Regions from separate parts of the Kitasatospora sp. NPDC101801 genome, predicted to be linked through region 1. Evidence: riboswitches for the same ligand, from Rfam matches in the RefSeq annotation. Region 1 holds a riboswitch; each other region holds the start of a gene.
The links. Region 1 has a riboswitch for thiamine pyrophosphate ahead of ACIRPK_RS14265 (purine-cytosine permease family protein). Riboswitches for the same ligand answer to the same signal wherever they lie in the genome.
Positions count from the first base shown of each region.

Region 2: another riboswitch for thiamine pyrophosphate. It lies ahead of thiC (phosphomethylpyrimidine synthase ThiC); the one in region 1 lies ahead of ACIRPK_RS14265 (purine-cytosine permease family protein).
Region 3: another riboswitch for thiamine pyrophosphate. It lies ahead of thiO (glycine oxidase ThiO); the one in region 1 lies ahead of ACIRPK_RS14265 (purine-cytosine permease family protein).

Region 1 is NZ_JBIWML010000009.1:126,631-136,734, reverse strand. Features, by position in the region: gene ACIRPK_RS14300 (anthranilate synthase family protein) at 1-553, opposite strand, end outside; gene ACIRPK_RS14295 (isochorismatase family protein) at 600-1,235, opposite strand; gene ACIRPK_RS14290 (2,3-dihydro-2,3-dihydroxybenzoate dehydrogenase) at 1,407-2,180, opposite strand; gene ACIRPK_RS14285 (3-deoxy-7-phosphoheptulonate synthase) at 2,261-3,436, opposite strand; gene ACIRPK_RS14280 (transketolase-like TK C-terminal-containing protein) at 3,865-4,293, opposite strand; tRNA gene ACIRPK_RS14275 (tRNA-Ser) at 4,451-4,538, opposite strand; gene ACIRPK_RS14270 (S1C family serine protease) at 4,599-6,305, opposite strand; TPP riboswitch at 6,508-6,655, shown strand; gene ACIRPK_RS14265 (purine-cytosine permease family protein) at 6,648-7,985, shown strand; gene ACIRPK_RS14260 (glycerophosphodiester phosphodiesterase) at 8,074-8,883, shown strand; gene ACIRPK_RS14255 (ATP-binding protein) at 9,105-9,632, shown strand; gene ACIRPK_RS14250 (DUF5926 family protein) at 9,759-10,104, shown strand, end outside.
Region 2 is NZ_JBIWML010000015.1:24,651-34,754, forward strand. Features, by position in the region: gene ACIRPK_RS18715 (efflux RND transporter periplasmic adaptor subunit) at 1-717, opposite strand, end outside; gene ACIRPK_RS18720 (hypothetical protein) at 880-1,641, opposite strand; gene hisC (histidinol-phosphate transaminase) at 1,810-2,889, opposite strand; gene ACIRPK_RS18730 (LacI family DNA-binding transcriptional regulator) at 3,217-4,374, shown strand; gene ACIRPK_RS18735 (metallophosphoesterase) at 4,524-5,645, shown strand; gene ACIRPK_RS18740 (hypothetical protein) at 5,878-6,747, shown strand; gene ACIRPK_RS18745 (hypothetical protein) at 6,873-7,385, shown strand; gene thiC (phosphomethylpyrimidine synthase ThiC) at 7,469-9,283, opposite strand; TPP riboswitch at 9,279-9,408, opposite strand; gene ACIRPK_RS18755 (DUF5326 family protein) at 9,549-9,749, opposite strand; gene tenA (thiaminase II) at 9,946-10,104, opposite strand, start outside.
Region 3 is NZ_JBIWML010000011.1:61,737-71,840, reverse strand. Features, by position in the region: gene ACIRPK_RS15740 (endonuclease/exonuclease/phosphatase family protein) at 1-181, opposite strand, end outside; gene ACIRPK_RS15735 (thiazole synthase) at 294-1,091, opposite strand; gene thiS (sulfur carrier protein ThiS) at 1,097-1,315, opposite strand; gene thiO (glycine oxidase ThiO) at 1,312-2,463, opposite strand; TPP riboswitch at 2,459-2,572, opposite strand; gene ACIRPK_RS15720 (NAD(P)/FAD-dependent oxidoreductase) at 2,641-3,837, shown strand; gene ACIRPK_RS15715 (Rv2175c family DNA-binding protein) at 3,859-4,218, shown strand; gene thiE (thiamine phosphate synthase) at 4,218-4,862, shown strand; gene ACIRPK_RS15705 (polyprenyl synthetase family protein) at 5,070-6,176, opposite strand; gene metF (methylenetetrahydrofolate reductase [NAD(P)H]) at 6,328-7,242, shown strand; gene ACIRPK_RS15695 (hypothetical protein) at 7,335-8,018, shown strand; gene ACIRPK_RS15690 (DUF2630 family protein) at 8,026-8,280, opposite strand; gene ACIRPK_RS15685 (tetratricopeptide repeat protein) at 8,407-8,763, shown strand; gene ACIRPK_RS15680 (phytoene desaturase family protein) at 8,771-10,104, opposite strand, start outside.

The sequences.
Region 1 (10,104 bases):
TCCAGTACGCGCCGCGCTCCCGCTCCAGCAGCCGGCGGAAGAAGGTCAGCGCGGCGGCCGGGGTGTAGTCGGAGATGTCCGCCACGAAGGCCCGGCGGATCACGAAGTTGGCGCCCTCGCCGGTGCCGATCTCGTTGGCCAGCACCCGGCGCACCACCTCGGCGTACGCCAGGTCGTCGACGTCGTACCGGCCTTCGGCCAACTCGATGTCCAGATCCGGCAGTTGGCCGAGCAGCTCGGCCAGCGGCACCGAGTCCTGCTCGGCCACGCCGAGGGCGAGCAGCGGGGCGCCGTCGTCGGCGACCGCGAAGCCGCGCTCGGCGATCTGCCGGTACGGGACCACCGCGAGCACCTCGTGCTCCGCCCGGCCGGTGGCCGGGCGGCCAGGCGCCAGCGGGAGGTCGGCCAGCCGGGACAGCTCGGTCACCGTGCCGCCGAGCACGTCCACCCGGTCCGGCGAACCGCTCACCGGGCGGTACAGCAACGCGAACTCGGGCTGCCGCCCGGTCAGGATCCGGCTCAGCAGCGCCTCACCCACCGGACTGTCCGTCATGTCCCGCTCCTCAAAGGCTGATGGTCGACTCGTACGCGGATCAGGCTCAGCCGAGGTCGGCGAGCACGGCCTTGGTGCTGACCGCCATCCCGCACCGCTCGGCCACCCAGCTCAGCGCCAGGCGGTGGTACTCCAGGCTGAAGTCGGCGACCGCGTCACCGACCAGGAAGGGCTGGACGTCGTGGCTGTAGGCGTCCAACGCACTGGCCAGCACCCCGACATGGGCGTACACCCCGCAGACGATCAGCTGGTCCCGGCCCTGCTCGCGCAGCGACTCCAGCAACGGGGTGCGGTGGAAGGCGCTGTAGCGCCACTTGGTCAGCACCAGGTCGCCCGGCCCCGGCCCGATCGGCTCGACCACCTCCCGGTCCGCCGCCGAGGGATTCATCCCAGGGCCCCAGAAGTCGGCGAGCAGGCCGCGCTGTTCGGAGGTCATGCCCCCCGGCTGCGCGGTGTACGCGACCGGGATCGCCAGCTCGGCGGCGCGTGCCCGGAGCAGCGTCACGTTGGCCACCAGCTCGGTGACCGGGGACTCGCCCGCCGGGAAGGGCCTGAGGAAGTACCGCTGCATGTCGTGGATCAGCAGCACGGCCCGCCGCGGATCGACCGTCCACCGGGCGGTGTTCTCGGGCAGGTCGCCCTGTTGCGGCATCGGGTACGGGCTGATGGTCGGGATGGCCATCCCGGCGTCCTCTCAAATCTCGTGGCACCGTGTGGAGTTGACGGTTTCGATAACCGACGGGCGGCGGGGGGCGACGGGCTGGTGGGGCAGCCCGCCGCCGGGGTCGGCCGGGGGTGGGGCGCCCGGGCCGGGGTCGGGCGGTCGGTCCAGCGGCAGGACGGGCGGGCCGGCTCAGTGGCCGAGGGCCGCACCGCCGTCCACGGTGAGGTCGTGCATGGTGATGTGGGCGGCCTGGTCCGAGAGCAGGAACAGCACCGCGTCCGCGATGTGCGACGGCTGGGCGATCCGGCCGAGCGGGATGCCGACCCGGTAGGCCGAGGCCACCCCGTCGATGGAGGCCTGGGCGGCGCTGTCGTCCTCCCAGAGCGCGGACAGCATCGGGGTGTCGGTCGAACCCGGCGCCACCACGTTGCAGCGGATGCCGAACTTCGACACCTCCAGGCCGAGGCACTTGGTGAACATGGTGGCCGCCGCCTTGGAGGCCGCGTATGCCGACATGTCGACCCGGGCGGTGCCGGCCGCGTTGGACGCCACCGTGACGATCGCGCCCCGTCGGCCGCCGGCCACCATCCGGTTGACAACCGCCCGGGAGATGAAGAAGACCCCGGTGGTGTTCACCGCGAAGGTGGCGGCCCAGTCCTGGTCGGTCAGGTCCTTGGCGGCGCCGAGCCGGAGCACCCCGGCGCCGTTGACCAGGTAGTCGATACCGCCGAGCTGCTGCTCGACGGCCCCGACCACGGCCTCCACCTCGGCGCTGTCCGTCACGTCGGCCGGGAACGCCTCGGCTCGGCCGCCCGCGTTGCGCAGTTCCTTGGCGAGCGCCGTCAGGCGGTCCCCGTCCCGGTCGACCAGGGCCACCGTGACGCCACGTTCGGAGAGCGCGCGCACCACGGCTCCGCCGATTCCGCCGGCCGCACCGGTGACCAGCGCGACCCTGTTTTCCATTCCATGGACACTCATAGCGACCCCAAAGCCCGAGGATGATCGACCGCTGCCGGCCGGTAATGACTGATCCGCAGAGCCGTTCAGCCCCGCCAGGCCGCCGCGACCTCAAGTGCCTGCCCCGGGTTGAGCCGGGGGTCGCAGAAGCTCGTGTACTTGTCCCCGATGTGCGCCAACTGCCTTTCGTCCGAAGCGCATTCGGTGACCTGGTCCGGCGTTGCCTCCAGGTGCAGGCCGCCCGGCACCGCGCCGACGCTCAGCAGGGCGAGCTGGAACCGGCGCACCTCGTGCACCACCGTCTCGACCAGCCGGGTCTTCAGGCCGCCGGGCCCGTTCACCGTGTTGCCGTGCATCGGGTCGGTCAGCCAGACCACCGGGTGGCCCGCCGCCTTGACCGCCGCGGCCAGCGCGGGCAGCCGGTCCTCGACCAGGTCGGCGCCCATCCGGGCGATCAGGGTGAGCCGGCCGGGCTCACGGCTCGGGTCGAGCCGCGCGCAGAGCGTCAGCAGGTCCGCGACGCTCAGGTCCGGGCCGACCTTGCAGGCCACCGGGTTGGCCACCGTGGCGAGCAGCGCCACATGGGCACCGTCCAACTGGCGGGTCCGGTCGCCGATCCAGGGCAGGTGGGTGGAGGCCAGGTAGACCCGGCCCTGGTCGGTGCGGCGGAGCAGCGGCACCTCGTAGTCGAGCAGCAGTGCCTCGTGGCTGGTCCACACCGGGGCCCCGGCGGCCGGCAGACCGGCCGCCGAGCGGGCCCGGAGCGCGGCGAACGCGGTCGCCGCCGCGTCGTAGCCGCTCAGCAGCCGGCCCGGGTCAGGGCGGCGCAGCTCCGGGTCGGGCTCCGGACTGTTCACCAGGTGCCCCCGGTAGACCGGGAGTTCGACCCCGTTGACGCTCTCGGTCGGACGGGACCGCGGCTTGCCGAACTGCCCGGCCAGCCGGCCGATCCGGACCACCGGACGCAGGGTGTTCATCGACACCACCCCGGCCAGCGCGTCCAACAGGCCGACCTTCCGGGCCACGTAGCCCGGCTCGCACTCGGCCGGATCCTCGGCGCAGTCCCCCGCCTGGACCACCTGGAGCCGCCCGGCCGCCACCTCGGCGAGCAGGGCGCGCAGCTCGATCAGCTCGGCGAAGCTCACCAGCCCCGGCCGGTCGGCCAGTTCGCCGGTGGCCTCGGCCAGCTGCCCGCGGTCCGGCCAGGAGGGCTGCTGCTGGGCCGGGAGCGACTTCCAGTAGTCGAGTTCGCTCTCCGACAACGGCGGACCGGACTCGGCCGACCGTGCCGCAATGACGTCGCTACTCACTCAGAAACCTCCGTGGTCGTTAATTCCTCAGCTGCCCGGAAAGTGCGGCTGCGAATACCGCCGCTGTGTTCCTGAACCGGTGCGGAGGGCAACCTTTCTTGAGTCTGGACAGGACAAACCACGAGGTCAACGGCGTGTTTCGAACTCCGTCAGGTGTCCGGCACTGTGTCATTGAATACCATCCGGTTTGGTTTTTTCGGAAAAGCCGACGCACCATGGTCGAATTCCCGGCCGGCCCGGTTCCGACATAGTCGAAGCGATGTGTCGTCAGATCCCCGCCGAGGGTGGCACGCGGTGCCGCGGCTCCCGCCGGCCCCGGGCACGACGAAGCGCCGCCCGGACCAGCCGGACGGCGCTGCGCGATGGTGGGTGACCGAGGGTCAGGCGGCCCGTTCCCTGGCCTTCGCCAGACTGCGGCGGGCCTGGGCGGCGATCCGCTCGGGGGTGAAGCCGAGCTGTTCGTACAGCGTCCGGTACGGCGCGGACAGTCCGGACCGGTCGAGCCGGACCGCCACCCCGGCCTCGCCGGCCAACGCGTGCCAACCGAGCACGGCCCCCGCCTCCACCGACACCCGGACCACAACTCCCCTCGGCAGCACGGCTTCCCGGTAGGCAGCGGGCTGCCGCTCGAACCGCTCCGCGCACACCATCACCACCACCCGGGTGGCGATCGCGTCACCCTCCAGGATCTCCCGGGCCCGCAGCGCCACCGCCAGCTCACCCCCGGTCGCCAACAGCACCACCGCGGGCACCCCGGAGCCCGCCTCCATCAGCACGTACCCGCCCCTGCTCGGTCCCCGGGTCTCCATCACGTGGTCGGTCCTCTCCGGACGGCGGGCATGGCCTACCAACCCACTGTCCCCACCCGCCCACTGACCCACCATCAGCCCATCCCGACTGCGTCAACTCCCCCGTAGAACGCCGACGGCCCCCGACCAGCAGGACTGGTCGGGGGCCGTGCTCCGGCGGAGAGTGTGGGATTTGAACCCACGGTGAGGGGTTACCTCACGACAGTTTTCAAGACTGGTCCCTTAGGCCGCTCGGGCAACTCTCCAGGCGGAGGTCAGCCTAACGGGTCCGGTGGGGTTCCGTGCACACCGTTTTGCCGGTGGGGTCAGTTGTCACCCTTGCGTTCGCCCAGGGTGACGGTGGTCTTGGCGGCCTTGCCGTCGCGGGTGTACTCGACCTCGACCTTGTCGCCGGGCTTGTACGTCCAGATCTCGCTGACCAGGGTCGGGCCGCTGTCGATGACGTGGCCGCCGAGCTTGGTGATCACGTCACCGGCCTTGAGGCCGGCCTGGTCGGCGGGGCCGTTGGGGGTGACGGCGGCGCTGTCGCCGACCGCGGAGCTGCGGATCTGCGCGCCGTCGCCCTTGTAGTCGTCGTTGCGCAGCACCCCGAGGATCGCGTAGACCGGCGTGCCGGTCTTGATCAGGTCGCCCGCCACCCGCTTGGCCTGGTTGATCGGGATGGCGAAGCCGAGACCGATCGAGCCGGCCCGGCCGTTGCTGCTGCTGTTGGACTGGATCGCGGAGTTGATGCCGATCACGGCGCCCGCGGCGTCCAGCAGCGGACCACCGGAGTTGCCCGGGTTGATCGAGGCGTCGGTCTGCAGGGCGTTCATGTAGGAGGACTGGGCGCCGGTCTCGTCGCCGGAGGCCACCGGGCGGTCCTTGGCACTGATGATGCCGGTGGTGACGGTTCCCTCCAGGCCGTACGGGGCACCGATCGCGACGGTGGCGTCGCCGACCGCGACCTTGTCGGAGTCACCGAGCGGCAGCGGGACCAGCTTGTCCTTCGGCGGGCTGTCCAGCTTGATCACGGCCACGTCGTAGCCCTGTGCCCGGCCGACCACCGAGGCCGGGTAGGACGAGCCGTCGGAGAACTTGACGGTCAGTTTGCCGCCGCTGGCCGCCGGGGCGACCACGTGGTTGTTGGTGAGGATGTGGCCCTCGGTGTCGAAGACGAAGCCGGTGCCGGTGCCGGACTCCTGCGAGCCCTGCGCCTTGATGGTGACCACGCTCGGCAGCGCCTTGCCGGCGATGCCCGCGACGGACTCCGGCGAGCGGTTGATCGCCTGCTTGTTCTCGCTGGCCTGGACGGTGGTGCTGCTGCCGCGCCCTGACGAGGAGTTCGATCCGCCGTCCCGGTCGCTCACCGCGGCGCCGATCGCGCCCCCGGCCAGACCGGCCAGCAGGGCGACGGCCGCGACCAGCGCGATCAGCCCGCCGCGCTTGCGGCGGGGGGCCGGGGCGGCACCCGAGCCGAACGGCTGGCCCGGCAGGCCGGGGCCGCCCGGACCGTCGAGGCCACCGGGCGGGGTGCCCCAGCTGCCCAGCGGGGTGCCCGCGCCGAACGGGTGATGCGGTGGCTCGGCGGCCGGGTGGGCCGGCTGGGTCGGCTGGGCCGACTGCACCGGCGGCAGCTCGGCGGCCAACGCGGCCGGAGCAGCCGGGGCCACCGGAGCGGCGTACGGGTTGCCGGCCTGAGCCGGCGGCGGCACCTCCGGGTGGGCGGCAGGCGCGGGCGCGGCCGGCGGCGGCGCGTCCAGGTAGGACGGCGCCGCGGGCACCGGCGGCGCGGGCGGCAGCACCGGCGGCGGTGCGTCGAGGTAGGACGGGGCGGCCGGGGCCGGCGGCGGGGTCACCTTGCCGAAGGCGACCGTCGGCGTCGGCTCGGCGGCCGGCGGGGCCGCCGCCGGGACGGCAGGAGCAGCGGGGACATCGGCCGACACGCTCTCAGCCGGACTCACCACCCCCTGGCCCGTGGAGGTGCGCTCCTCCTCGGGCCCGGTGGACCCACTCGCGTGCTCGGTGCTCACGGACGACCTCCATAGCTGACAGAACCTTGGTCCACAGTTTTTCGTATGCGTGATTCGGTTGTCGTATGGGGCCCGGTGAAGAACTCTTAAGAATCCTTACCCGTTCCCGACACGATCCCCCGGGGGTCCGCTTCGTCCCGCGATCCGGACGGCCACCCGCCCGCCTTGGTGTTCGGCCGCCCGGCCGCTAGCCTGGCGCTCCAAACTGACACGCGGGAGCTTGGACCGTCCAGGCTGAGAGTGCGCGGAACGACCGTACGCCATGCAGGTGCTGGCACTACGGCGAGGGAGCGCAGACCGCTCGAACCTGTCCGGGTAATGCCGGCGTAGGGAGCATCGGCCATGACGGCTGTTTCGCCTGCCCCTGTCCAGGAACCGTCCGCGCGCGCCGAGGCGCCGCTCGTCCTGGACACCGCACCTCCTCGCACCCTCGACTTCCGGGCGCTGTTCTCGCTCTGGGCCAACCTCGGGGTCAGCCTGATCGGCTTCACCAGCGCGGCCACCGTGATCGGCGCCAAGGGCTCCGAGCTCTCGCTGGTCGCCGCGATCACCGCCACCGTGGTGGGCACCGTGATCGGCACCGCGATGCTCGGGGTGACCGCCCTGATCGGCGCCCGGACGGGCGCGCCCGCGATGACGGTGCTGCGCGGCCTGTTCGGCACCCGGCTGTCCTACGTGCCGACCGTGCTGAACATCGCCCAGTGCATCGGCTGGGGCGTGTACGAGCTGCTGGTGATCGCGATGGGCGCCCAGGAGGTGACCGGCTCGCAGGGCTGGCGCTGGCTGTTCGTGGTGCTGGCCGGCCTGCTGACCACCGCGCTGACCATCTGGCCGCTCGGCGCGATCGCCGTGCTGCGCAAGTACGTGACGATCGCCGTCGGCATCGCGATGGTCTACTTCACCGTCCAGCTGGTCCGCCAGGGCGTGCCGAACCCCGGTGCGGGCAACTGGACCGGCTTCCTCTCCGCGACCGACGCGATCATCGCGGTCTCGATCTCCTTCGTGCCGCTGGCCGCCGACTACACCCGGCACGCCCGCACCGCCGGTGCGGCGTTCTGGGCCACCTTCTCCGGCTACACGCTGGCCCAGGTCTGGTGCTACCTGCTGGGCGTGGTGGCACTGCTGCAGTCCGACGGCGACCCGAGCCGGATCTTCTCCTCGTTCACCGGGGTGGCCGCGGGCTGGGCCTTCCTGCTGGTGCTGGTGGTCCGGGAGACCGACCAGTCCTTCGCCAACGTGTACTCGACCGCGATGTCGATCCAGAACCTGCTGCCGAAGGTCGACCGCCGGCTGCTGACCGGTGGGATCGGCGCGCTGGTGACCGTACTGGCGCTGCTCACCGACGAGTTCACCGCCTCGTACTACGCCTTCCTCGGCCTGATCGGCTCGGTCTTCGTGCCGATGTTCGCGGTGCTGGCGGCCGACTACTTCCTCGGCTCCGGCCGGCGCGGTTGGAACCTGGCCGAGGACGCCCCGGCCCGCTGGCTGATGCTGCTGCCGTGGGCGCTCGGCTTCGCGACCTACCAGTTCATCGCCCCGACCGCGATCGACGGCTGGAGCGACCGCTGGCACGACCTGCAGTCCGCGACCGGCTTCGAGGCGCAGCCCTGGACCTCGGCCTCGGTGCTCAGCTTCCTGGTCGCGGCGCTGGCCACCCTCGCGGTGACCCGCCGGAAGTGAGGCCGGGCGGCCGCCGCCCCGGGAACTTCACCCGGAGTTTCCCGTGGCGGCGGCCACCGGTCGTCCGGCTGCTCGTAGGGTTACCGGTGTGGATACCCGGAACCAGCCGTTGACCAGCCAGGACGCCACCGACCGCGGCGCCGTGAAGGTGATCGCGCACCGCGGCTCCTCGGCCGCCCGCGCCGAGCACACCCTGGCGGCCTACGCGCTCGCCGTCGCGGAGGGCGCCGACGGCCTGGAGGCCGACATCCGGCTGACCGCCGACGGGCAGCTGGTCTGCGTGCACGACCGGACGGTCCACCGGACCTCGGACGGCCGGGGCGCGGTCTCCGCCCTGACGTTGGCTCAGCTGAACGAGCTCGACTTCGGCTCCTGGAAGGACCCGGCGGCCCCCGAACCCAGCCCCGTCCTGACGCTGGCCCAGTTGCTCGAACTGGTCGCGGACGCCGGGCGGCGGGTGGAACTGGCCATCGAGACCAAGCACCCGACCCGGTTCGCGGGGCGCACCGAGGCCGAGTTGCTCCGGTTGCTCACCCGGTACGGACTGCTTCCGGACAGCCTGGAGGGGTCCGCGGTGCGGGTGATGAGCTTCTCCGAGCTCTCGCTGCACCGGATCCGCCGGGCCGCGCCCGCCGTTCCGACCGTCTACCTGTTCGACCGCAGGCTCCCGGTGCTCGGCCGGACCAAGGCGCTGCCCGGCGGCGCCCGGATCGCCGGGCCCGGCATTGACCTGGTCCGGTCCAATCCCGGGCTGGTGCGCGCGCTGCGCCGGGCGGGGCACTCGGTGCACGTCTGGACGGTGGACGAGGCCGCCGATGTCGAACTCTGCCTGGAACTCGGGGTGACCGCGATCATCACCAATCGGCCGCGCGCCGTGCTCGACCAACTCGGCCGATAAACGCCCCGCGCGAGGGGCGCGAACTGGCGCGAACTCCGGCGTGAAGTACCGGGAGTGGCCAATTCCGGCCGTTTGGACAACGGTCTGTGAGCGGCTAATCACCATTTGCGTACCGTGAGTTGCGGTGCCCGTTAATGTCCCGCCGCGATCGCCGGATGCCCGTTTCCGACCCATTACCAAGGGGCATCCATCCCTCGGCGAATGCTGAAGGAGGTCCGGGGGTGGCGTTGATGATGGCACAAGAGGTGCCGACTTCATCGACCATGGCGGTGCCGCACGGGCCCGCCGGGGTCGGAGCGGCACGACGCCGACTGCGCCGTGATCTCGGCGACCACGAGGTCGCCGACACGGTGATCGACGACGCGGTCCTGATCCTGTCCGAGTTGCTCAGCAACTCCTGCCGGTACGCCCGGCCGCTGGGCCGGCTGGCCGACCTGAAGGACGACGCGCCGGCACCGGTGCCGGCCCCCGTCCTGGTCGGTGTGCGGTCCGGCGAGGACGGTGAGCCCGGCGGGGTGACGGTCCGTTGGCAGCTGTCCGGGCGCGGGCGGCTGACCCTGGAGGTGACCGACGGCGGTGCGGTGACCAGGCCGCTGCCGGCCCGCCCCTCGCTCACCTCGCGCGGCGGCCGGGGCCTGACCATCGTCGGCCGGCTGGCGGACGACTGGGGCGTCCGGGACGCACCCGGGCAGGTGACGGTCTGGGCCGAACTCCCGCTGCGGCCCGCGCCCGGGGCGCGGAGCGCCTGACCGGCCGCCCCGCGCGGCCCCGCCGGACACCCGGACGAGGGTCGCCGGGCCGGAGCTGTCCGGTCGGCCCGGAAAGCTCAGTAGGCTGCCCGGGCAAGCACGTCGCCGTACCGGGAGAGCCGCACCATGGCCAAGAAGGCCGCGAAGAAGTCGCCGCAGAACCGTCCGTCCACCGCCGTGACCTCGGGCGAGATCCCCGTGGTCGGGGCTCGCGAGGACTGCCCGTGCGGTTCCGGCCGCCGGTACAAGGCGTGCCACGGGCGCGAGGCCGCGCACGCGGTCCAGGAGCTGGTCCACCGCCCGTTCGAGGGCCTGCCCGGCGAGGCCGACTGGGTCGCGCTGCGCGAGCTGGTCCCCTCCGCCACCGTCCCGCTCACCCTGGCCAAGGGCATCGCCGACGAGGCCACCGGCCCGGTCCCCTCGGTGACGCTGGCCACCGTGCTGCCGCTGGCCTGGCCCGCGCTGCGCCGTC
Region 2 (10,104 bases), on a different contig from region 1:
GCCGGTCGGGTTGGTCAACACCACGAAACCGGTCGGGGCCGAGCTGGTGGTGGTGGTGGTGCCGCCGGTGGTCTTGCTGCCGCTGCCGGCCACCGTGTCGCCGACCTTGCCGGCGACCGAGGCCACCGTGCCGTCCACCGACGCGGTCAGCGTGGTCCCGGCCAGGGCCGTCTGGGCGTTGGTGAGGTTGGTCTGCGCCGTCTCCACCTGCTGCTCGGCCTGGGCCACCTGGGCCTCGTCCACCTCGGTGGTGGTGGTGCTGGTGGCGGGGGCCTGCTGACCGGTCCGGGCGTCGGTCTTGCCCGGCGTGCTGGTGGTGACCTTCTGGCCCGCCTCGGCCTTCGTCAGGTTCGCCTCGGCCGTGGTGAGCGCCTTCCTGGCGGCGTCCACCTGCTGCTGCGCGTCGGTGGTGGCCACCGTCGCCAGCACGTCGCCCTTCTTCACCGCGTCCCCGACCGAGACCTTCACGGCGGTCAGCTTCCCGCCCGTGACGAAGTCCTGGCCGGCGTCGCTGGGTGACGACAGGGCACCCGATCCGGACACCGTGGCCAGGACCGTGCCCTTCGTGACGGTGGCCGACCGGACCGGTGACTTGCTGGCCGCCGTACTGGTCCCACTGTCGAGCGTGGTGTAGACCACCACCGCCCCACCCAGCAGGGCGACCACGAGCGCGGAGTTGACGAGGACGGCAGCACGCCGTCGAGGGAGCGCCTTCATGCCACCCAGCCTGCCGCCGAGCTCTTGCCAATCCCTGTGCCCCACCTGGGAGTTCCCTGACCGTCAGCCCCGGACATATCCCCCGGCAACGCTCGGCGGGGGCCGGACGGCCCGGCGGACGGGGGTCACTCCCAGCCAACTCCCAGCCAGGGCGGCCAACCTTCACCCGGCGGCGGTCATCGGGTCCAGGACGTCGACGGAGGAGGGCGGCTGCAGCTCGACCGGGGTGCCGAGGTGCGCGTAGCGGACGGTGCTGCTCCCGTCGGTGACCGTCGGGTTGCCGGACTCGGTCTTCCGCACCAGCTGGTCGGCGCCGTTCAGCCAGAGGTCGACGGTCGCGGTGGTCGGGCCACCCGCCCGGAAGGCCGCGGCCAGCGTGCGGCGGCACTCGCCGTTCACGCCGCGCCCGTCGGCGAAGTACTCCTCGCCGCTCAGCACCGCCCGGTAGTGGGTCGCCACCACCCCGTCGACGTTCTCCCGGCCCACCTCGGTGACCTTCCCCCGGGCAGCCTGCTCCAACGCCCCTGCGGGGTCCAGCCGTTGACCGAACGCCAGCGCAGGACCGAGCCCGAGCGCCTCTCCTCGCCCCGCACCCTCGAACGGACCCGCCAGCTTCTCCCACGCCCGGCCCCCGGTCCGGACCCCCGTGTCGGCGGCCCGGACGTAGAACCCCTCACCGAGGGCCAGCAGCTGAGTGTCCGCCGCCCCCGACAGCGTCAGCCGTACGCCGGGCCGCCAGGACGCCCGGCCCGACCAGCCACCGTCGAGCGTGACCTCGGCACTGCCGACCTGCGCCATCACGGCGACGGCAGCCTTGAGCGCATCCTCGGGGGACCGCTCGGGAACTGCCGTTTCGCTCGTGCCGCAGGCGGTCACGGCGGCGAAGGGGAGCAGCAGGGCGGCGATGATCCGGGCAGTGCGCACGTTGGGGTCTCTCGGCGAGCAGGGAGCGGGCGAGCGACCCCGCCCCGCTCCATCGTCGGCCACTGCTCCGCACCCACCCGACCCGGTGCGTCAATCGTGATCGAATCGTGTGGGCGATGTGAACATCGGGGTGCGCCGGGCCACGTCCGGGCCCAGCGCACGCCCGGCTCAGAGCTCCTTGCGGAAGGTCTCGGCGGTGGCCAGGAAGAGGTCGTTGCCGGCCGGCTCGCCGATGGTGACCCGGACGCCCTCGCCGGGGAACGGGCGGACCACGACGCCGGCGGCGGCGCAGGCGGCGGCGAAGTCGAGGGTCCGCCCGCCGAGCCGGAGCCAGACGAAGTTGGCCTGGGTGTCGGCGAGTTCCCAGCCCTGGGCGGCCAGCGCGGCGGCCACCCGGCCGCGCTCGGCGACCAGTGCCTCGACCCGGACCAGCAGGGCGTCCTCGGCGCGCAGCGAGGCCACCGCGGCGTCCTGGGCGAGCTGGCTGACCCCGAACGGGACGGCGGTCTTGCGCAGCGCGGTGGCCACCGGCTCGTGCGCGACGGCGAAGCCGACCCGCAGGCCCGCCAGGCCGTACGCCTTGGAGAAGGTGCGCAGCACGCAGACGTTGGGGCGGTCACGGTAGAGGTCGAGGCCGTTAGGCACTCGCTCGTCCCGGATGAACTCGATGTACGCCTCGTCCACCACGACCAGCACGTCACTCGGGACGGCGTCCAGGAAGCGCTCCAGCTCGGCGCGGTGGATCACCGTGCCGGTCGGGTTGTTCGGGTTGCAGACGAAGATCAGCCGGGTCCGCGGGGTGATCGCGGCGAGCATCGCGTCCAGGTCGTGCTCCTCACCGGCGGTGAGCGGGACCGGGACCGGGGTGGCCCCGGCGACCTGGGTGATGATCGGGTACGCCTCGAAGGAGCGCCAGGCGAAGATCACCTCGTCGCCCGGCCCGGCGGTGGAGAGCACCAGCGACTGCGCCACGCCGACCGAACCGGTGCCGAGCACGACGTGCTCCAGCGGCACCCCGAACCGGCCGGCCAGCTCGGCGACCAGCTCGCTGGACGCCATGTCCGGGTAGCGGTTGAACGAACCGGCCGCCGCGACGGCCGCGTCCAGCACGCCGGGGAGCGGCTCGTACGGGTTCTCGTTGGAGGACAGCTTGTACGAGTCGGCGCTGGCCGGCTTGCCCGGCTTGTAGGTCGGGATGCCGTCCAGGGTCGGCCTCAGCCGGGGACCCTGCGCTGCCGTACCGGTCACGGTGCTCTCCTTAGCGAATTCTGCGGTGCCCTGCGCGGCCGGGATCGCCGTACGCGCTCGGCCCTTGGTGCGCACCCGTACCACCCCGGTCGGGTGCCCCGAACGATACCGAGGCCGCTCACCCGTAGGGGTGAGTTGCTCGTTCGGGGTACGGATACCGATCAGCCATTCTGCCGGGTTCCTATGGCACATGTCAGAGGTAAGAAGGCTGGAACAGGGCGGGTATCCAAGGGCTTGCACCGCGATGACTCATGGAGAAACGGTTCTCCTGCCCTCCGGTCGGCCCCGGTCACAACAGGGCGTCATGAGCCATACGATCGGTCCGCCATGACAGCAGCAGCCAATCAGAGCGGTCGGCGACCCACCCCTTCGCGGCGACTGGAACGGGCCGGCATCCGGGATGTGGCAGCAGCCGCCGGAGTGTCGATCACCACGGTCTCGGACGCCCTGAACGGGAAGGGCCGCCTGCCCGACGAGACCAGAAGCCGAGTCCGCGAGGTGGCCGAGCGCCTCGGCTACCGCCCCTCCGCCGCCGCCCGCACCCTGCGCACGGGCCGGTCCGGCCTGATCGGACTGACCGTCACCACCTACGGCGAGGAGCCGTTCACCTTCACCGAGTTCGCCTACTTCGCCGAGATGGCGCGAGCCGCGACCAGCGCGGCACTCAGCCGGGGCTACGCCCTGGTGGTGCTCCCCGCCTCCTCCCGGCACGACGTCTGGGGCAACATCGCCCTGGACGGCACCGTGGTCATCGACCCGCCCGACCAGGACCCGCTGGTCAGCGAGCTCTACCGGTCCGGAGTCCCGGTGGTCAGCGACGGCAAGCCGGGCAACTGCCCGGTCACCGCCTGGGTGGACAACGACCACGAGGCCGCCGTGCTCGGCATCCTCGACCACCTGAGCGAGGCCGGCGCGCGCCGGATCGGCCTGCTCACCGGCACCTCCACCGACACCTACACCCGGCTCTCCACCGAGGCCTACCTCGACTGGTGCCGCCGGGTCGGCCAGGAGCCGGTCTACGAGACCTACCCCGCCCACGACCCGGCCGCCGGAGCGGTGGCCGCCGACCGACTGCTCGCCCGGCCCGACCGGCCGGACGCGGTCTACGGACTCTTCGACCCGAACGGCACCGACCTGCTGGCCGCCGCCCGGCGGTACGGGATGCGGGTGCCGGACGACCTGCTGCTGGTCTGCTGCAGCGAGAGCGACGTGTACGCCGGCACCGAGCCGCCGATCACCACCCTGTCGCTGAAACCCCGTCGGATCGGCACCACCGTGGTCAACCTGCTCATCGACGCGATCGAGGGAGTCGACTCCGGTACCGGAGTGGACGTCGGGCGGCTCTTCCCACCCCGGTTCCGCACTGCCTCGGCCGGGCCGCCACCGGGCACCCTGATGCCCACCGAACTGATCATCCGTGCCTCCTCGCAACGCCGTAGTCCCCGCACCACGGTCAGCCCGCCCCGCCCGCCGGGGGAGGTCTGACGGCGGTCGCGACCGCACCGCGCACCGCCCTCCCGCCGCCCGGCGGGACCGCCCCCGGACCACCGGTGGGCACCCGCCGGGCGGCACCTCGGGCAATTGGTGGGCACCGGGTGAGGACGACGGGAGAGGCCTCTTCCTATGATGGGCGAATGACACCCGAGGACCGCCTCCCCGGACCTGAGCTGCCCGAGTCAGGCCCCCGCCAGCAGCAGGACCTCGACGTGCTCCCGTACGGCTCCTACTACGAGCCGCCCGAGCCGGTGGGCGGCTACGGCTACGACGCCACGTACAGCGGATACGGCGGCGCCCGCTTCCTCGAACAGCACTGGCCGACGGCCGGTCAGACCGCTCCGGCCTACCGGGAGTCGGCCGGGTCGGACGACCCGCCGACCATCGAGCTCGGCCCGCCGGTCCCGGCCGGGGAGCTGCACTACCCCTACCCGCAGCCCGAGCCCGGCGAGGCGCCCGGCCCGCTGTACGTGGTCGGCGACGTGCACGGCTACCTCGACGAGCTGCTGGCCGCGCTGCACCAGCAGGGCCTGATCGACGCCGAGGGCCACTGGTCCGCCGGGCGGTCCCGGCTCTGGTTTCTCGGCGACTTCACCGACCGGGGCCCCGACGGCATCGGCGTGATCGACCTGGTGATGCAGCTGGCCGCCGAGGCCGCCGCCGCCGGCGGGTACTGCCGGGCCCTGATGGGCAATCACGAACTGCTCTTCCTGGGCGCCGCCCGGTACGGCGACGAACCGGTCCAGTCGACCGCGGGCACCGCCTCCTTCCTGGCCGCCTGGCGGCTGAACGGCGGTCAGCAGACCGACCTGGAGCGGCTGGAGACCCACCACGTCAGCTGGCTCTCCCGGCTCCCCGCGATCGCCCTGGAGGACGGCCACCTGCTGCTGCACTCCGACACCACCGCGTACCTGGAGTACGGCGACACCATCGACGACGTCAACGAGTCGGTGCACCGGCTGCTGGCCGGCGAGGGCGCGGACGAGTGGTGGGACTGCTTCCGCCGCTTCACCAAGCGGTTCGCCTTCCGCGGCGAGGCGGGCGCGCAGGCGGTGCACGAGCTGCTCGGCGCCTACGGCGGCCACCGGGTGGTGCACGGGCACAGCCCGATCCCCTACCTGACCGGCACGGCGCACGCCGAGGACGGCGCGCCGCCGCACATCCCCGGCCCGTACATCTACGCGGACGAGCTGGCGATCGCGATGGACGGCGGGGTCACCATGGACGGGCGGCTGCTGGTCGCCCGGCTGCCGTTGAACTGAGCTTCCCGACGGTCGGACTGAACTGTCACTGAGCGGTTCTGAGCTCGTCCCGAACGAGCTGAAATTCCGGAAACCGACTGTGTCCGGGTCGGTTCCCACCCCTACCATCGAGGCACCGGCGCGCTGATCGCGCGCCACTTCACCCTGCACCGGCCCATCCCGCACCGACCTTTCGCACCGACATCCCGCACCACTCTCATCGCACCTCCGCGACGACGGAACGGGGTACCCCGTGGTCAACACCACCCCGCACCTGCAGGCCGAAGACCGAGCGGACTTCGACCGGGCCCTGGACGAGGCCCTGCGCGACGCCCGCCTCACCGAGGCGCTCAGGGCACCCGGGCCACATCTCAACTCGGCCCAACTGCGCACCAAGGCCGCCCAGCTGGCCGACACCATCGCGGCTCCCGCCGACCCGGAGTACCAGCGGTACACCGCACTCCGCGACGCCGGACCGCCCGCGCCGCTCGGGCTGACCGACCGGCTCCGCTCCGAGGAGGGCGCCGGGCTGCTCCCGGTGCTCACCGTGCTGACCCCGATCCTGGCCGGGACGGGCGGCGTGGTGCTGCTGCTGATCGGCTACGCGATGCGCGGCGCGGCTCCCGAACTCGCGTTGGCACACGCGGTGGTGACGGCTGGTTGGGTGTCGCTCGCGGTGGGCGGGGTCGCCCTGCTGGTCGGCAGCGTCGGGCTGCTGCTGACCGCCCTCCGGGACGGCGCCGCCCCGAGGCAGGACGGCGACCTCGCCGAGGCCCGGCGGCTCTGGCAGATCGCCCTCCGCGAGCGGGCGCTGCTCCCCTGGCTGCTCGACAACCTCTACACCGAACCGGCCGGGCTGCCCGCACCGCGTCCCAACACCCGCCCGAACGACCACGGTTACACCAGCCCCGGCTTCACCAGCCCAGGTGCCGAGGGCGTCACCGAAGCCGACGGCCGCACCCCGAGACCCGTCGAGTTCACCGGCCCGGGCTACAGCTCACCGGACTTCACCAGCCCCGGTGTCGAGGGCGTCACCGAGGCCGACGGCCGCACCCCGCGGTCGGCCGAGTTCACCGGCCCCGGGTACAGCTCCCCGGACTTCACCGGCCCGGACGACGTCTGAGCCAGCCGGAAGGTCTCGATTTCCCAACGGGTGAGGGATCTGTGCCGGAACGGTGAACAACGCGCCCGTCCTCTGGTTGACTCCCGGGTCTGCCCACCCGAGACGGATCGGAGCACCTCACCGTCATGCCCTCGTCCATACCCGCCGGCCACCGGCGGCTGGCTGCCGCCGCGGGCTTCGTCCTCGCGATCGGCTTCGCCCTGACCGGCTGCGGCCCCGGGCCCACCGACACCGGTGTCCCGGCCCGCGCCGTGGTCTCCAGCCCGGCCGCCGAGACCACCCCCGCCGCACCCGTCGTCGTTCCGTCCCCGTCCGCCACCCCGACGGCCGACGCCACCACCCCGCCACCCGCACCGGCGGCGACCACCCCGGCCACCAAGGCCCCCGCGCCCCCGGCCACCCCCAAACCCGCCGAGCCCCGCCGCACCACCAGCGCCCCGAGTGCCCCGAGCGCTCCCACCCACGCCCCGACCACCGCGGCGGCGGCCGGCCCCTGCGAGATCGTCTCCAACGCGGGCAACTGCTACAAGGCCGGCCAGTTCTGCCGGGACGCCGACCTCGGCCGGAGCACCCACGACGCAACCGGCCGCCTGCTCACCTGCCGCATGGTCAGCGGCAAACCGCACTGGCAGGTCTGAGCGTCCGCCATCACCGGGGACGAAGCACTGCCCCGGGGGATCCCCTCCTCCCCCCGGGGCAGCGCGGTCCTGGTGGTGTCCGGTCAGTCGGTGAGTGGCAGGTAGACCCGGTTTCCGGCGGCGGCGAACTCCTCCGACTTGGCCTGCATACCGGCCAGGGCGTCGGCGTCGAAGGCGGTGCTGACGGCGGTGGAGCCGTCGCCGTGTTCGTCGCGGATCTTCTGACTGATCTTCATCGAGCAGAACTTCGGGCCGCACATGGAGCAGAAGTGCGCGGTCTTGGCGGGCTCGGCGGGCAGCGTCTCGTCGTGGAAGGCGCGGGCCGTCTCCGGGTCGAGGGCCAGGTTGAACTGGTCCTCCCAGCGGAACTCGAAGCGGGCGTCCGAGAGCGCGTCGTCCCAGTCCGAGGCGCCGGGGTGGCCCTTGGCCAGGTCTGCGGCGTGGGCGGCGATCTTGTAGGTGATCACGCCGGTCTTGACGTCGTCCCGGTTGGGCAGGCCCAGGTGCTCCTTGGGGGTGACGTAGCAGAGCATCGCGGTGCCCCACCAGGCGATCATCGCGGCGCCGATGCCCGAGGTGATGTGGTCGTAGCCGGGCGCGACGTCGGTGGTGAGCGGGCCGAGGGTGTAGAACGGCGCCTCGTCGCAGATCTCCTTCTGGAGATCCATGTTCTCCTTGATCTTGTTCATCGCGACGTGGCCGGGGCCCTCGATCATCACCTGGACATCGTGCGCCCGGGCGATCCGGCCGAGCTCGCCGAGCGTCCTCAGCTCGGCGAACTGCGCCTCGTCGTTGGCGTCCGCGGTCGAGCCGGGGCGCAGGCCGTCACCGAGCGAGAAGGTGACGTCGTAGGCCGCGAGGATGTCACAGAGTTCCTCGAAGTTGGTGTAGAGGAAGTTCTCCTGATGGTGCGCCAGGCACCAGGCCGCCATGATCGAGCCGCCGCGCGAGACGATGCCGGTCTTCCGGCGCGCGGTCATCGGGACGTACCGCAGCAGCACGCCGGCGTGCACGGTCATGTAGTCGACGCCCTGCTCGCACTGCTCGATGATGGTGTCGCGGTAGACCTCCCAGCTCAGCTCCTCGGCCCTGCCGTCCACCTTCTCCAGCGCCTGGTAGAGCGGCACCGTGCCGATCGGCACGGGGGAGTTGCGCAGGATCCACTCGCGGGTGGTGTGGATGTTGCGGCCGGTGGAGAGGTCCATCACGGTGTCGGCGCCCCAGCGGGTCGCCCAGGTCATCTTCTCCACCTCCTCCTCGATCGAGGAGGTGACGGCGGAGTTGCCGATGTTGGCGTTGATCTTCACCAGGAAGTTGGTGCCGATGACGGCCGGCTCGACCTCGGGGTGGTTCACGTTCAGCGGGATGACGGCCCGGCCGATCGCCACCTCGTTGCGGACGAACTCGGCGTCCAGGCCCTCCCGGAGGGCGATGAACTCCATCTCCGGCGTGACGATCCCGCGCTTCGCGTAGGCGAGCTGGGTCACCGGCACTCCGTCACGTCCGCGCAGCGGGCGGCGCGGACGGCCGGGGAAGACCGCGTCCAGGTTGCGCAGGTTCCCGCCGCGCGGGGAGGTGTGCTTGATCCCGTCGTCCTCGGGCCGGGCCTCCCGGCCGTCGTACTCCTCGACGTCCCCGCGCTGGCGGATCCACGGGTCGCGCAGCGCGGGCAGCCCGCGCCGGACGTCGGGCTGGTAGGCCGGGTCGGTGTACGGACCCGAAGTGTCGTACAGCGGAACGGACTTGCCGTTGGTCAGCTGCACCTCGCGGTACGGCACCCGGAGGTCGGGCCGGGAGCCCTCGCGGTACGCCTTGCGCCAGGCGGGGGTCGGGTAGCCGGTGGTCGCGCTGGTCACGCCGCTCGGGGCAGACTTCTGCTGTGCGTCGAACGTGGTCATGAGACCTCTATCTCCCTACGCCGGCATTACCCGGTCAGGTTCCTGCGGTCGGCGCAGCGGCCGGCACCTGACGTGCCGTTCAGCGCCCTCTCAGCCCGGTGCTCCGAGCTCCCGTGTCCACAGGCGGATTTGCCTGCAACAAACGTTCAACACCGTAGCGGTCCGCCCCCGGCTGGTCCAGGGCGGCTCCCCCGCGACGGCCGGAACGCGGACGGGCCCGGCACCCCCGCGAGGGGTACCGGGCCCGGCGTCCGTGCGCCGCGGGTCAGCTCTTGGCGGCCTTCTTCACGAGGATCACCACACCGGCCGCGACGGCCACCAGGACCAGGGCCTTGACCAGGAAGGCGATCAGCGAGGTGACCGCGCCGATCACGAACCAGATCAGGTTCCAGGCGAGGATCAGCACCACGATCGGGACGACGATGTTGCGCACCCACGAGGGCAGCGACTTCCAGAGCTCAGCCATGTCCGTTCCTTCTCTCCCCTCGGGCCGGTGACGGCTGTTCCGTCGCGTCCCGCTTGCTTCGATACTTCGACGGTACAGGGCACCGGTCCGGCTTCCGAGGGGTTCCAGCCCGGAGAGAACCCGGAGATCACCCCGAGACCGCGGGGAGGGTCGACCCCGGGGTCGGGGGTGCCCGGACGGTCCGTCGGGCGGCAGGTCAGACCGGCCAGACCTCGCGCCGCCAGGCGGCGTCCCAGAACATCCACTCGTAGCGCGAGGTGGTGGTGAAGTGCTCGATCACCCGGCGGCGTTCGGCCGGGGCGAGCTGCTCGCCGAGCCGGTCGGTCAGTGCGAGCACCCGGCGCACCACGGCCTG
Region 3 (10,104 bases), on a different contig from region 1:
CGGCCTGGCCCTCGGGCCGCCAGTACCGGGGCGACTCCTGGATGCAGACCAGGTCGGGTCGGCAGGCCCGGATCACCCGGACCAGCGCCTCGCGGTCGTCCCGCAGCGAACGGACGTTGTAACTGAGCAGCCGGACCACCTGCGCCCCGTCGGGCTCGGTTCCGGACTCGGGGAGGATCACCCGGCCGATGCTAGTGCCGTGCCCGGCTAGGTTCCCTCCGTCACGCCGAGAGCACGCACCGAACGACGCGACGGGGTGAACCTTGCCAGGCACGGCACCAGGTGCCCCGCCGTCAGAAAGCGGGCCGTTCCCGGGTGTCCAGGTCGGCGCGTCCCGCCATCGCGGAGGACGCCTCGGCGTGGAACCGGCGCGGGATGCGGCCGGCCCGGAAGGCCAGCCGGCCCGCCTCGGTGGCGCGGCGCATCGCGTCGGCCATCAGCACCGGCTCCTGGGCCCGGGTGACGGCGGACGCCAGCATCACCGCCGCGCAGCCCAGCTCCATCGCCAGCGCCACGTCCGACGCGGTGCCCGCGCCCGCGTCCAGGATCACCGGGACGCCCGCGGCCGCCACGATCAGCTGGAAGTTGTGCGGGTTGCGGATGCCCAGGCCGGAGCCGATCGGCGAGCCGAGCGGCATGATCGCGGCGCAGCCGACGTCCTCCAGCTTGCGGGCCAGGACCGGGTCGTCGTTGGTGTACGGGAGCACCGTGAAGCCGTCGTCGACCAGCGTCTCGGCGGCGTCCAGCAGCTCGATCGGGTCGGGCAGCAGGGTCCGCTCGTCGGCGATCACCTCCAGCTTCACCCAGTCGGTGCCGAGCGCCTCGCGGGCCAGCCGGGCGGTCAGCACGGCCTCCCCTGCGGTGTAGCAGCCGGCCGTGTTGGGCAGCACCCGGATGTTGTTGCGGGTGAGCACGTCCAGCACCGAGCCCTGGGTGCCCGGGTCGACCCGGCGCATCGCGACGGTGGTCAGCTCGGTGCCGGAGACCCGGAGCGCCTGCTCCAGCACCTCCAGGCTGGGGGCACCGCCGGTGCCCATGATCAGGCGGGAGTTGAAGGTGACCCCGGCGATGGTGAGGGTGTCGTCGGCCATGGCGGTCAGCCTCCCTGGACTGCGGTGAGGATCTCGACCCGGTCGCCGGCGTCGAGTGCGGTGGTCGCCCAGACGGAGCGCGGCACCACGGCCTCGTTCAGCGCGGCGGCCACACCGGTCGGGGCGGTGCTAAGGGTGGCGACCAGCTCGGCCAGGGTGGTGCTCGGCGGCACCTGGCGGGGGGTGCCGTTGACGGTCAGGGTCAGCTCGGTCAAGTCGTTCATGCGGCGGCCTTCGGGGTGAAGCGGCTGGGGGAGAAGGGGGCGGCCAGCGCCGGTACGGCACCGGTGGCCAGGTGTTCGGCGATCAGGTCGGCGGTCACGGGGGTGAGCAGTACGCCGTTGCGGTAGTGGCCGGTGGCGGCGACCAGGCCGGGCAGCGCGGTCGGGCCGAGCAGCGGTGCGTTGTCCGGCGACCCGGGCCGCAGGCCCGCGCCGGTCTCCACCAGCGGCAGCTCGGTCAGCCCGGGGACCAGCTCGTGCGCGTCCCGGAGCAGCTCGTAGACACCGCCCGCCGTGACGGTGGTGTCGTACCCCTGCTCCTCGCTGGTCGCGCCGATCACCAGCTCGCCGTCGGCCCGCGGCACCAGGTAGATGTGCTGCCCGCGCACCACGGCCCGGACGTTGCGGGACAGGAACGGCGCGTACCGCTCCGGGATCCGCAGCCGCAGCACCTGCCCCTTCACCGGACGGACCGGCGGCAGCACCCCGGCGGGCAGCCCGGGTAGCAGGTGGCTCTGCGGGCCCGCCGCCAGCACCAGCTGAGCGGCCGTCAGTTCGCCGCCGGTGCTCAGCCGGACGCCGGTGGCCCGGTCCTCCTTGACCAGTAGCTCGGTGACCGAGGCCCGCTGCAGCGTGACGCCGGAGCGTTCGCAGGCCAGCACCAGGGCGGCGGCCAGCCGTCGGCCGTCCACCTGGTGGTCGCCGGTCACGTGCAGGCCGCCCCGGACGCCCGGGGCCAGCATCGGTTCGAGCCGTCGGCACTCCCGGCCGGTCAGCCAGTGCGACTCCAGGCCCAGCCGCTGCTGGAACGCGTGCAGCTCGCGCAGCTCGGCCCGGTCGTCGGAGTCCAGCGCGACGGCCAGCGTGCCGGTCTCGCGGTAGCCGGTGTCCAGCTCGGTCAGGTCGGCCAGCTCGGCGACGAAGTCGCGGTAGCGGTCGTTGGAGGCCATCCCCAGCCGGAGCAGCGGTTCCTCGCCGTACTGCAGCTCGGTGACCGGGGCCAGCATGCCGGCCGCGACCTGGGCCGCGCCCCGCCCGTGCTCCGGGTCGACCACGGTGACCCGGAGTCCGCGCTGCGCGGCCCGCCAGGCGACCGCCAGGCCGATGATGCCGCCGCCGATGACCAGCACGTCGCTCTCGGTGCGTGTCACAGTACTTCGCTCTCCCTTCGCCGGAATGACCCGGATCAGGTTCGGACGGTCGCAGGCCGCCGCAGCCCGCCTCTCAGCCCGGTGCACCGGGCTCCCGTGTAACGCCACCCACCATATCCCCGGCCCCGGGCAGCCCGGCGGCCAGTGTTCGACGGGCGGACGACTGTGGTGGGTAGGGTGACCGACGTGGCAGAGCTGACGGGTGGACAGGCGGTCGTGGTCGGCAGCGGCATGGCGGGCGCGCAGAGCGCGCTGGCCCTGCGGCAGGGGGGCTGGACCGGGCCCGTCACCCTGCTCGGCGCGGAGCGGGAGCTGCCGTACGACCGGCCACCGCTCTCCAAGGACGTGCTGCTCGGGCAGCGTGACAGCACCGTGCTGGACGTCGACTGGACCGGTGTCGACCTGCTGCCGGGCCACCGCGCGACCGGCCTGGAGCCCGGCCTGCTGCACACCGACCGGGGCTCGCTGCGGTACGACGCCCTGGTGATCGCGACCGGTGCCAAGCCGGTCACCCTCCCCGGCGCCCGGACCCTGCGCACCCTGGACGACGCGCTGACGCTGCGGGCGAGCCTGCGGCCGGGGCGGCACCTGGTGCTGGTCGGCGCGGGCTGGATCGGCGCCGAGACCGCCACGGCGGCCCGGCGGCTCGGCTGCGAGGTGACGGTGGTCGAGGCCGCCGCGACGCCGCTGGCCGGGGCGCTGCCCGCCGAGCTCGGCGGGCTGATGACGCAGTGGTACGCCGACGCCGGGGTCGAACTGCGCTGCGGGGTCGGGGTGGCGGCGGTCGAGCCGGGCGCGGTGCTGCTGGCCGACGGCACCGAGCTGGCCGCCGACGAGGTGGTGGTCGGCATCGGTGCCCGCCCCGCCACCGGCTGGCTGGCCGGTTCGCCGGTGGAGCTGGACCGGGCCGGGGCGATCCTGACGGACGATCGGCTGCGCACCTCGCTGCCCGGGGTCTGGGCGGCCGGCGACTGCATCGCGTACCCGTCCGCCCGGCTGGGTACCCGGGTGAACGTCCAGCACTGGGACCACGCGCTGCAGTCCGGCCGGGCGGTGGCCGCCGGGGTGCTCGGGGCGGGCACGCCGTACGACCCGGTGCCGTACTTCTGGTCGGAGCAGTTCGGACGGATGGTGCAGTACGCCGGGCGGCACGCGCCCGGTGACCGGATGCTCTGGCGCGGCTCGGCCGGGGACCCGGCCTGGACGGTGCTCTGGCTCCGGGACGGGCGGCTGACCGGGCTGCTCTCGGTGGACCGGCCGCGCGACGTCAACCAGGCGCGGAAGCTGATCGAACGCGGGGTCCTGCTGGACCCGGTGGCGGCTGCGGACCCGTCGGTACAGCTCAAGGCGGCGGTCGGGCCGAACCCGCTGTGAGATTCTGGTGTCGTGAGCGAGATGACGTCAGAGAAGATCGAAGCCCTGGTCCCCGCGTGGATGTACCTGCCCGACATCAGTGAGCAGTGGGGTGTCCCCGTCACCGAGGTCCGGGACATGGTGAAGTCCGGAAAGCTGATCGCGGTCCGCCGCGGTCCGAACAAGTCCCTCCAGGTGCCCGCCGCCTTCATCGACGGCCCGGGCCTGGTCAAGCACCTCTCCGGCACGCTGACGCTGCTGCGGGACGCCAAGTTCACCGACGCCGAGATCATCGACTGGCTGTTCACCGAGCAGCCCTCGCTGCCCGGCAGCCCGATCGAGGCCCTGGTGGAGAACCGGGGCACCGAGGTCAAGCGCCGCGCCCAGGCGGAGCTGATCTGATGACGGACGCCCGCACGCGGCTGGCCGATGCCCGGCTGTACCTGTGCACCGACGCCCGCCGCGAGCAGGGCGACCTGCCGGAGTTCCTGGACGCCGTGCTGGCCAACGGGGTGGACATCGTCCAGCTCCGGGACAAGGGCCTGGAGGCGAAGCAGGAGCTGGAGTACCTGGAGGTCTTCGCCGACGCCGCCGGCCGGCACGGCAAGCTCTTCTCGGTCAACGACCGGGCCGACGTCGCGCACGCGGCCCGCCCCGACGTCCTGCACCTCGGCCAGGACGACCTGCCGGTGCCCGCTGCCCGGGCGATCCTCGGCGACGAGGTGATCTTCGGCCGGTCCTGTCACGCCGAGTCCGAGGTCGACGCGGCCCTCACCGAGCCGGGCGTCGACTACTTCTGCACCGGCCCGGTCTGGCCCACCCCCACCAAGCCCGGCCGCCACGCCCCCGGCCTCGACCTGGTCTCGTACGCGGCCAAGGCCGTGACGGACCGTCCGTGGTTCGCGATCGGCGGCATCGACCTGGGCAACCTCGACCAGGTCCTCGACGCCGGCGCCACCCGGGTGGTCGTGGTCCGCGCCATCACGGCCGCCGCCGACCCGGGCGCAGCCGCCGCCGAACTGTCCCGCCGGATCCGCTCGCACTGAGGCCAACCGCCTACGGCGCCAGGGGCTCGGGGAACTGCGACGCCGGCCTCGTAAATGGTGATCCGTGCGTAGGTGGTCAGGGACTTTCGCAGTGACCCGAGCGCCAGATCTCCTCGCAGTTCCCCGAGCCCCTGGACCAGTGCAACCGACCGCCCTGCCAAAGGCGCAGCCCCGAGCCCCTGGACCGTAGATGCCGGAGCGTCTGTCCTAGTACTTGCGGACCGTCGCCGCTTCGGCCAGCGCCAGCAGGGTGGCCCGGGCCGGGCCGGCGGCCAGTGGGGCTGCGTCGAGGGCGGCGAGGGACTGGGCCATGAGTTCGTCGATCCGGCGTTCGACGGTTTCGGCGGCGCCGCTGCGCTCCACCAGCCGTCGGAGCACCGGCACCTCGTCGGCCGTCAGGTCGGCCGCGCCGAGCCGCTCGTCCAGCTGGACGGCGTCCGCCTTGGAGAGGCCCCGCATGGCGTGGGCGATCAGCAGCGTGCGCTTGCCCTCGCGGAGGTCGTCGCCGGCCGGCTTGCCGGTGACGGCGGGGTCGCCGAAGACGCCGAGCAGGTCGTCCCGGAGCTGGAAGGCCTCGCCCAGCGGAAGGCCGAACGCCGAGTAGGCGGCGACCAGTTCGGGGCTCGCCCCGGCCAGCAGGGCGCCGACCTGGAGCGGGCGCTCGATGGTGTACTTCGCCGACTTGTAGTGCAGGACGGTCTGCGCCCGCTCCAGCGCTCCCTCGTCGGCGGAGTCCCCGGCGACCGGCTCCAGCACGTCCAGGTACTGACCGACCATCACCTCGGTGCGCATCAGGTCGAAGGCCGGCTTGGCGGCGAGCACCCGCTCGGCGGGGAGGCCGGAGCGCAGGAAGAGCTCGTCGCACCAGATCAGCAGCAGGTCGCCGAGCAGCACCGCCGCCGAGGCCCCGTACTGCTCCCGGTCGCCGCGCCAGCCGCGCTCGCGGTGCAGCGCCTCGAACCTGCGGTGGATCGAGGGCAGGCCGCGCCGGGTGTCGCTGCGGTCCATCAGGTCGTCGTGCACCAGGGCACTGGCCTGGAGCAGCTCCAGGGCGGCGGCCGCCCGGGGGATGCCGGTGGAGTCGGCGGCGCCGCCCGCTCCGCGCCAGCCCCAGTAGCAGAAGGCGGGCCGCAGCCGCTTGCCGCCGTCCAGCAGGAACTCGCGCAGCGCGTCGGCGGCGGGCGTCAGCTGGGCGGAGACCGTGGCGAGCAACTCGGTCTGCTCCGCCATGAAGACCGCCAGCGCCGCGTTGACGCGCTCGCGGACGGCCTCCACGTCGATGGGGCTGACCGGCCGGGCGGTGGGCGAGGGCACGATGGACTCCGGAGTCGAGGAGGGGGTGACGATCAGCCTAACCGGGCCGGGTCAACGCCCGGAGCGTGCCCGTCCACCGAACGGGGAGTGGGTGTCTCAACCCGTGGACTTCGATTGTCAGGCGCTTCGCGTGCCGGGCTAATCTGCCAGCATGGCACTCGGTATCCCCTCCACCAGAACAGACCGGGCGGAGACCGTCCGCGACCTGCTGGCGGCAGGCGACCGGTCCTTCTCCTTCGAGTTCATGCCGCCGCGGACCGAGGCCGGTGAGTCCAAGCTCTGGGACGCCATCCGCCGGGTCGAGTCGCTGGACCCGAACTTCGTCTGCATGACGTACGGCGCGGGCGGCTCCTCGCGCGGACGGACGGTCAACCTGGTCGGCCGGATCGCCACCGAGACCACTCTGACCCCGGTCGCGCACCTGACCGCGGTGGACCACTCGATCGCCGAGCTGCGCAACATCATCGGCCAGTACGCGGACGAGGGCGTCCGGAACGTGCTGGCGGTCCGGGGCGACCCGCCCGGCGACCCCGAGGGGGAGTGGGTCCGGCACCCGCAGGGGGTCGAGTACGCGTACCAGCTGGTCGAGCTGATCAGGAGCATCGGCGACTTCTGCGTCGGGGTGGCGGCCTTCCCGTCGATGCACCCGCGCTCGGAGAGCTGGGACGATGACATCCGGCACTTCGTGGCCAAGTGCCGGGCCGGCGCCGACTACGCGATCACCCAGATGTTCTTCGAGGTCGAGGACTACCTGCGGCTGCGCGACCGGGTCGAGGCGGCCGGCTGCTCGACGCCGATCATCCCGGAGATCATGCCGGTCACCAACATCCGGCAGCTCACCCGCTTCCCGCAGCTCTCCGGCTCGGCCTTCCCGCCCGAGCTGCAGAGCCGGTTCGAGGCGGTTGCCGAGGACCCGGAGGCGGTCCGCGCGATCGGCATCGAGCACGCCACCGCGATGGCCGAGCGGCTGCTCGCCGAGGGCGCGCCGGGGCTGCACTTCATCACCCTCAACCACTCCACGGCGACCCTGGAGATCTACCAGAACCTCGGGCTGCACCAGCGCTGAGCACGGTTGCCCCGGGGAGGTGGGCCGGGGGCCCGCCGAGCCTGTACAGTCGCCGCAACGCGCAGGGGTCGGTGACGTTGGAGGTCGCGGGTATGGGCATCGGGTTCCTGCTGCTGTACGCCGCGCTCGCGGTGGTGGCGCTCTGGCTGGTCGCCGAACTGCTGCTGCAGAACCGCGCCCCGCTGCACTGGCGCGCGCTGGCCCTCGGCGGTTTCCTGGCCGTGGTCGCCGGAATGGCGCTCTCCTCGGTGCTGGTGATCGGCGCCGGAGCGGCCCTGTTCGCGGCCGGCCAGGTGCTGGTCACCCTCTCGGTCAAGCGTGGCTACGTCGCGGGCTGGTCGCTGCGCCGCGCGGACGGTGCGCTGCCCGGACCGCTGGCGAAGGTGCCGCTGCTCAGCGCCGCCACCGGCGGTGAGCCGGCCGAGGCCGCCGAGGTGGTCCCGCAGGTCGGTGAGGTCGGCCCGGTCGAGCCTGAGCAGGCGCCGGTGGCGTACGAGTTCGAGCATATGCAGGAGCTGGCCGCCGAGCCGGTCGCGGAGGAGAGCGTCTACGCCGCCGCTTACTACCAGCAGCCCTCCTACGACCAGGGCTACCAGCAGCCGCAGTACGGCTACGAGCAGTACCAGTACCAGGACCAGTACGCCCAGCCGCAGCAGCAGGCGCAGTACTACGACCAGGGGTACCAGCACCAGGAGTGGCAGCAGCCGGCCGTGCCGCAGCAGTACCACCCGGAGCAGCCCGAGCAGCAGAACTGGAACTACCAGCAGCAGATCTGACCACCGGTCAGGACTCGTAGCCCTCGACCTCGGCGGCCGGGCGGACCCGTGCCGTACCCGGGTCCTCGCCGAACTCGGTCCTGGCCCGGCGCTGGCGCAGCAGGTCCCAGCACTGGTCCAGCTTGACCTCCAGCGCGGCCAGCTCGGCCCGGGCGGCGGCCTCGTCGGCGGTGCCGTCCGTGATCCGGGCGCGCAGCAGCTTCTCGGCGTCCACCAGCTTGCCGATCGAGCCGAGGACGTCGGCGTTCTCCTGGCCGGTCATGAGGGCCTCCTGAGTGTGGGCTGCGGACACGGTTCATCCTCGGTCCCCGCCCGGTCCGGCGCATGCCGGGAACACCCGGACGGCCGCCTCGGTTGACCTGGCCGGAATCGGAAGGAGACCCACCCCATGAGCTACCAGGAGTTCCAGCGGGCCACCCTGTTCTTCGACTCGAAGGACTACAGCGGCGCGGCCAGGATCCTCACCCCGATCGTCGAGGCCGATCCGGCGAACCGGGCCGCGGTCGAGCTGCTCGGGCGGTCCTACTTCCACAGTGCCCAACTCGGCCGGGCCGAGCAGGCGTTCCTGCGACTGGTCGAGCTGGACCCGGGCAACGGCTGGGCGTACGAGGCGCTGGGCCGGACGCTGGAGCGCCGGGGCCGAGCCGACCAGGCCGCCCGCTACCGCAAGCTGGCCCGGGCGATGGGCGAGCCGGGCGCCGAGGGAGCGGTGTACGCCGTGCGGGCGGCGAACCTGGTGGAGTAGCGGCCGGTCAGGCCGGGCCGATCAGGCCCGCCACGATCGAGGCCGACATCCCGGCCCGGGCCAGCCCGCCGCCGGGGTGGGCGGCCGCGCCGATCCGGTACAGACCGGCGGGCCCGGCCGCGTTGGGCGGGCTGAGGAAGCTGCCGCCCATACCGGCCAGCGAGGGCAGCGGCTGGGGGCGTCCGGGGGCGAGCGATTCGCTCCGGACGACCCGGCCGCGCAGGTCGAGGCCGGCCGCCGCGAGGTGGTCGAGCAGGTGGCCGGGGTAGTCCGCGGGAGCGGGCCCGGGCGGGACGGTGACGGTCAGGGTGACCGCCTCGTGGCCCTCGGGCGCGAGCGCCGGGTCGTCCGGCCGGTGCACCTGGACGGTCGGATGGCGGGGGTACTCGGCGGCGTCGAAGAGCGCGCCGAGCTCGGCGGCGGTGTCCCGGGCGTGCACCACGGTGCGGACGGCGGTGCCCGGCGGACGCTCGCCGCGCAGCGCCAGCAGCACGGTCAGCCTGGCCGGGCCCGGGCGGCCGCCCCCGGTGTCCTCGGGGCGGGCGGTCAGCACGGCGTCGGCCTCGAACCGGCGGTCCCCGGCGGCCACGCCGGTGACCCGGTCGTCGGCGGTGAGCAGTTCGGTGACGGCGGTGCCGAAGTGGAACTCCACCCCGCGCAGCTCGCACCGGCGGTACACCGCGTCGGCCAGCGCGCGCATCCCGCCGCCGACGGACCAGACGCCGAAGGACTGCTCCATGTACGCCAGCACGGTGGCCCCGGCCGGTGCGGTGCGCGGGTCGAGTCCGTAGCGCAGCGCGTACTCGTACAGCAGCGCCGTCGGGCCGGCGCCGCCGAGCTCGCCGGCCGCCACCGCGGCCAGCGTGTGCGGGGCCGGACGGCGCAGCCGGGCCAGGCCGCGGCGGGGGGCGGTGGGGTAGGGGTCGGTGTGCAGCGGGGTCGGGTCGGCGGGGAGCGGCTCCTCCAGCAGCGGGCGGCGGGTGGCCTCCCAGACCGTCCTGGCCCGGTTCATCACCTCGCTCCAGCGCTCGCCGGTGCCGGGGCCGAAGGCGGTGTCCAGGCTCTGCGCGACGCCGCCCCGGGAGGCGTTCGGCAGCACCAGGTCGGTGCCGTCCGGGAACAGGTGCCGACTCTCCGGCTCGACTGGAGCGAGCGCGACCAGCTGCTCCAGCGGCTCCTTGCCGGTCTTCAGCGCGAGGTCGCGGTAGACGGCGGGCAGCGCCAGCAGGGTGGGCCCGGTGTCGAAGGCGAACCCGTCGCGCTCGTACCGGCCGACCTCCCCGCCGTACGTCGGCCCGGCCTCACAGACCGTCACCCGGTGTCCCAGGGTGGCCAGTCGTG